DNA from 2 places in the Psychrobacillus sp. FSL H8-0510 genome. Region 2 is predicted to be linked to the other one. Evidence: riboswitches for the same ligand, from Rfam matches in the RefSeq annotation. Region 2 holds a riboswitch; the other holds the start of a gene.
The links. Region 2 has a riboswitch for S-adenosylmethionine ahead of MHI40_RS07915 (MetQ/NlpA family ABC transporter substrate-binding protein). Riboswitches for the same ligand answer to the same signal wherever they lie in the genome.
Positions count from the first base shown of each region.

Region 1: it holds a riboswitch for S-adenosylmethionine, as region 2 does, so the genes downstream of both, MHI40_RS18825 (cyclase family protein) here and MHI40_RS07915 (MetQ/NlpA family ABC transporter substrate-binding protein) in region 2, are expected to answer to the same signal.

Region 1 is NZ_JBBOYZ010000001.1:3,689,047-3,692,265, forward strand. It holds gene MHI40_RS18820 (BCCT family transporter) at 1-179, shown strand, start outside; gene MHI40_RS18825 (cyclase family protein) at 578-1,315, opposite strand; SAM riboswitch class I at 1,410-1,512, opposite strand; gene corA (magnesium/cobalt transporter CorA) at 1,715-2,677, shown strand.
Region 2 is NZ_JBBOYZ010000001.1:1,623,618-1,626,836, forward strand. It holds gene MHI40_RS07905 (methionine ABC transporter permease) at 1-125, opposite strand, end outside; gene MHI40_RS07910 (methionine ABC transporter ATP-binding protein) at 118-1,143, opposite strand; gene MHI40_RS07915 (MetQ/NlpA family ABC transporter substrate-binding protein) at 1,206-2,027, opposite strand; SAM riboswitch class I at 2,120-2,235, opposite strand; gene MHI40_RS07920 (PPC domain-containing DNA-binding protein) at 2,389-2,889, shown strand; gene MHI40_RS07925 (hypothetical protein) at 3,073-3,219, shown strand, end outside.

The DNA of each region.
Region 1 (3,219 bases), 2.1 Mb from region 2:
CGAACAGAGTGAAGCTCGCTTGGGGAATCACATTATCCGTAATCGCTATTATTTTGTTATCCGTTAATGGATTAGCAGCATTACAAAATACAATTATTATTGCCGCCTTACCATTTTCATTCGTAATGTTACTTATGATTATTTCACTGTTTAAGGCTTTAAAAGCAGAAAGAAAATAATGAAAACAAATGAAATGCCAAGGGTTTATTCCCTTGGCATTTCATTTATGTTTAAAACTTTACTTTCTTTCTCATTATCAAATGAGACCCGAGAAAGAAAGTTATATTTTTACTCAGCTACAGTATTCTACAAATGAGTATGGAAAGTAGTCGAGATCTTACACGGATTAACTCCAAACTATGCTGTTCTTCTGTAAGCTTATTACCATGATGTCTAGAAGCAAATCTGCATTGCGGACTAATACTCAACTGCTCCAGCGGAACATATTGAGTTACTTCTGTGTTCAAAGAAGTCTAAAGCCCGCCAGTAAACTTTCTGGTCTTAACAAACTTCCTACATGGTCCGCTCGAAATGGAGCTTGAATAGCTGTTTGAACTGTCCATTTATCTCACTCCTTCTATGGTAAGATGGCAAATGATCGAACTGGGAATCCAGAGGCTTTTTCTGGCTTCGGGACGATATTGAAAATAATGGCTCCTGTTGCAGGGAGCTTATCTAAGTTCGTCAATAATTCTATTTGGTAAGTATCTTGTTCAAGCACATAATATTCTCCGTGTAATGCGCCGTTTTTTAGATAGTCAGCACTTGAATCAGTGTCGAATGTTTCATGTCCTATAGCTTTAATCTTTCGTTCTTGAAATAAAAACTTCAAAGCTTCTAATCCCCAACCCGGCGCGTGATTATTACCCGCTGCATCCTTATTGTTAAATTCCTTTTCGTCTGGCCAACGTTTACTCCAATCGGTTCTAAGAGCGACAAATGAGCCTTCTTCGATTTTTCCGTGGGCTTTTTCAAATGTGAAAATGTCATCCACCGATAAAGTAAAATCATTATCTTCAGCCGCTTCCTTTGACCGATCAATGACGACTAATGGTAATACCAATTCTTTCAATTCGAGTTCTTCTAAGTAACGCGTATCCCTTACAAAATGTATAGGTGCATCTATATGCGTGCCGTACTGTCCTGCAAATTGAAAGCTTTGTGCAAAGAATCCATCGTCATGATTAAACAATGTGTCGATTTCAGCTGCTTTAAAAGCAGCGAAATGTGGTGAATTAGCTCCAAATGTGTGTGTTAAATCTACCCACTGCTTTTCCTTCAATGTGTTGAATGCTTTTAGTAATTCCGATGACATATTGATTTCTCCCCCTATTTTTTATAGTTAAAATCAAATAAAACCCCTTCTTAGAAACAAGAAGAGGTTTACACGTCATCGGTGAATTAGTCTCTTCTTATCTTCAAGCATAACGCTTCTGGAATTAGCACAGTACAAATTTTTGCCTGTTGCTGAGGTATCATAGGGCCAAGTCCCTCCACCTCTCTTGATAAGAAAGTTGTTTTATTTGATTAATACCTAGTATACAAATAGAAATTACCTAAGTCAACCACTATTTTCATTTTATTTAGAATATACCATCTTTATTGGTGGAAGCATCATAATTTTCTTTTCATTTCCTCAGTTTTTTAGGTACATTAATAATATGAAGACTATGAGATAATATGAAAAGAGATAGTGATGAAAAGAGGGATATGTATGATCCATACGATTGGCATAACGACCGATCATGAAATAGTAAATGACTTTCCTATAGAAGATATAAAACGGAGAAAGTTTGAATGGTACTGGATTGACATTGCTGAGCCAACTAAAGAAGAAGAACTTTTACTTAGTTCTTTCTTTCATTTTCATCCACTGGCTATTGAGGATTGCTTACAAAGGCTACAGCGTCCTAAAGTGGACTATTATGATGGTTATAACTTCTTTGTTTTACATTCTTTCAATGAGGAAACATTAGAAGCAGAAGAGTTAGACATATTTGTTGGTCAAGACTATGTAGTGTCATTTCATTTCCATCCGATGCATGAAATGGAGCAAGCACGGGAGCGTATTAGACAAAATTCACAGGGCTGGGATAGAGGTGCTATCCATGCAACTTATAATATCATCGATAAAGTGGTGGATGCCTATTTTCCGATTGTCTATAAAATTGAAGGCTATTTAAATGCTGTAGAAGATAAGCTATCTTATGATATGCGCCATTTTTCTATGGATTCAGTGTTTGATCTTCGAGGAGATTTGTTACGTTTAAGACGTACAGTTATTCCTATGCGAGATTTACTTTATAGAATATTAAATTCAGAACGAATGAATTTACAGCAAACGGAACACACCTACTTTGCAGATATTTATGATCATTTAATACGACTGACGGAAATGATTGAATCTAATCGAGAGCTGACAGCTGATATACGTGATAGTCATATGTCGATAAACTCTAGTAGGATGAACCGTATCATGATGATCTTAACGATTGTATCAACTGTTTTTATACCCTTAACGTTCATTGTTGGAGTATACGGTATGAACTTTGCAAACATGCCTGAACTTGAGTGGAAATATAGTTATTTCGTAGTACTCGGTGCTATGGTCCTCATCGCTTTTTCTATGCTTAGTTGGTTCAAATACAAAGGGTGGTTTAATCTGTTTAAAGATTAATATAAGAGAATCCAGGTATAAAGGCGCCCGGTCCTTGAAGTGAAAACTGTTTCTTTCGTTTTCGAGGGACTTTGGACAAACGTCTTGCTATATGATTACCGATTGAATTTTTAGTGATATTGGTTGTGACTTGGTCACAACCAATATCACTTTTTTTCAGTAATCTTATGGCATTTATCTGCCCGTCGCCCTTCTACAACACTTAGAACTAGGTAAGTATGTTTAGAGAAAAGTATTACAGAGTAGTACCCCTAATTCAACAGACAATTTTATTACTATAATAGCTGCTTGTACTACTCATATCATCTAACCGAAAGGCTGCAATATCTTAAAGTTAAGTACTACACATTTGATTGCAGTCGAAGGTGGCAACGCCCGCGGAAAGCGGCCACCTGAAACGGAAATCAGCAGTATTATTCATTCTTTTAAGTCACCCTAACTCATTGTTCACGTTACATTTTTATATACTTCCTGGGCACATATTGAGTATAGAACATATATTTTCTTAAAAAAAAACGAGTAAATTCTAGATGAATTTGCTC
Region 2 (3,219 bases):
ATACCTAATGGAATCCCGATTAGTACAGAGAAGAAAAGGGAAATACCAACCATTTGAAATGTTTCTACAACAGATTCACCAATAATCGGTAGCCATTGCTCTACAAATTGATCTGTTCTACTCATGAGAATGTCCCTCCAATTCTTCCGTTGCTACACCCTGTGCTTCTAGATAGTGAATAGCGTTTTTCACTTGTTCTTTGTCGCCAATTAAGTGAACGACTATATTTCCGACGATGCCATTCTTCAATTCGATAATATTAGCAGTTAAAATGTTTGGCTGAACATTAAATTTTTGACTAACTTCTGCCAATAACGGTTTTCCAGTACTTTCCCCTACAAATGTTAAACGAGTGACTGCGCCTGTAACATTCAACTGAGCAATCAATGAATTGGATAAATTCCGTTGGCTAATTGTATTTAAAAACTTTTTGGTAGTAGGGTGGGTAGGCTTCGTAAATAGATTAATAGCTGTATCCTGTTCCACGATAACTCCATTTTCCATGACATATACATGATCGCAAATTTTTTGAATGACATTCATTTCATGCGTGATTAAGAGTATAGTAATTCCTAATTCACGATTGATCTTTAGTAGCAAATCTAAGATGGAATCAGTTGTTTCTGGATCCAGAGCACTGGTTGCTTCATCGCTAAGCAATACTTCAGGTTCCTGAGCAAGTGCGCGAGCGATAGCAACACGTTGCTTTTGTCCGCCTGATAACTGGTTAGGATAATTTGTATGCTTGTCAGTTAAACCAACTATGTCTAAATATTGCTCCACCCGTTTTTTTACCTCGTCTTTGTTATAGCCGAGTAGCTTTAGTGGAATGGCGATATTATCATAAACCGTTGCTGTTTTAAGTAGGTTAAATCCTTGAAAAATCATGCCAACTTTATTGCGAGTTTTACGCAATTTAGGGAGGGGTAAGGAAGTAAGTTCGACGCCGTTTATGAAAACTTTACCTTCTGTAGGTTTTTCCAGTAAATTTACACAACGTATTAGTGTGCTTTTTCCAGCACCACTATATCCTATAACACCGTGGATTTCTCCTTGATTTACCCGTATATTGACTTGTTTTACTGCCTTTACAGTTCCACTTTTACTATTAAACTCTTTCGAGACATTTTCTAATACAATCATTTCACGATCTTCCTTTCTTTTTAAAGAAAACGCTACCGAAGTCGGTAACGTTTATGACTCCATTATTCGTCCCAGCTAGGTAAAACTGAACCTTTAAATTCTTCTTCGATGAATTTTTTAACTTCTTCCGATTGATATGCTTTGATAAACTTTTGGATTGTCGGATCATCTTTGTTTTCTGCACGGACTACAATATAGTTCACGTAAGGAGAATTGGAAGATTCTAGTAATATGGAATCCTCTTTTGGACTAATACCTGCTTCAAGTGCAAAGTTTGTATTGATGGCAGCTGCATCTACTTCACTCAGTTGTTTCGGGATTTGAGCAGCTTCTAGTTCAATAAATTCTAGGTTTTTTGGGTTTTCTTCAATGTCATAAATACTTGCTGATTCTCTTTTATCTTTTTTAATTTTGATAAAGCCATTTTCTTCTAAAATATATAATGCACGAGCGCCATTTGTAGGATCGTTTGGTAAACCAAAAGTTGCTCCATCTGGCAGGTCATCTATAGAATCATATTTGTCTGAATAGACACCCATTGGATTTAATATCGTTTTTCCTACAGGAACTAAATCTGTGCCATGGTCTTCGTTAAACGTATCTAGGAATGGCTCATGCTGATAGCTATTTGCATCTAAATCCTCTTCCGATAAGGCTGTATTAGGTAAAATATAGTCAGAGAAAACTTTAAGCTTAACTTCTAATCCGTCCTTAGCAGCCACTTTAGCAGCCACTTCTACAATTTGTTCATGTGGCCCAGCAGTTACACCTACTACTATTTTGTCCTCATTAATCGCTTTAGCTTCTGAAGTTGCATCATCTCCACAAGCTACAAGAGCTCCAGATAAAAGTACCGTTGACAATAAAAATCCAAATTTCTTCATTTTCCATTCCTCCAAATAATTATTCAGAACGTTGTATAAATATAAAAGCCCCTCTTTCAAAAGAAAGAGAGGCGCATACATACGTTAGTCCTCTCTTATCTATCAAAACAAAATTGTTTTGCTGGATTTAGCACCTTTCCACATAGATTATTAGGTGGATGGTTGCCGAGCTTCATAGGGCCAGTCCCTCAGCTACTCTTGATAAGAGATATCAGCTATTAAGTTTTTCAACAGTTCATAAAATATAATTTACTACATCAACTTATTAAAGTCAACCTACTTTTTTTGTAGTTGCGTATAACATTCTAAATAGTATATGTTTAATAAAAATAAATAATTATACAAAAAGGGTGTGTAAGCGTTGTCAAAAGTAAGAGCAAACTTTGCAGTTGGTCAGCTAGGAAAGGTAGTAGGAGCGCGTTTAGTATATGGAACTGATTTGCTAGAAGGAATAGAGGAATTGTGTAAAGTGAATGGAATTAATTCTGCTACAATTCTTAGTTGTTTTGGAAGTTTTCAAAGAAGTGGATTTGTTTATTTGATACCAAACGAAGATTCACCCATAGGTGTAGGGTACAATAACCTCGTTGTCAAAGAGGGGCCAATCGAGTTTTTGCAGGGGACGGGAGTTGTCTGTCAAAGAGATGGACAGTTTGAAACACATTTCCATGGGACAATATGTGACCAATATGGCAATATTTTTGGTGGTCATTTTATGAAAGGTGAAAATCCTGTTATTACAGTAGATTTAGTGTTGGCAGAAACTATTGGTATGGATTTTCAGCGAAAGTTTGATGAAGAAACAGGAGCAAATCAGTTTTATCCGGTAGAAAAGAAAAAAGATAAACCTAATCAGCTTTAACACAAATAGAAAATGCCCCTCATTTAATGGGCGGCATTTTTGTTAAAATAAATCGCTATGTTAAAAGTGTTACACTTAAACTAACGCAGCGGTTTAGTCGAATAAATAAAATTAGAAAAAAGCGGAACTTTAGTTTGTTTATATTCGTAAATTATTATTATGACACTTGAAAGGGGGATTTTTATGTACAAAGTGAATGGTATAGAAGCTTATGAAGCACATAATCGAACTGAGTTATTAGCAGGTTTAGAGGCAAAATCTGAATATATCCTTATTAAAGGAGACTATTATAAAGAAGTAAGAAAGATTATGGATACTCATCTTCCAGAG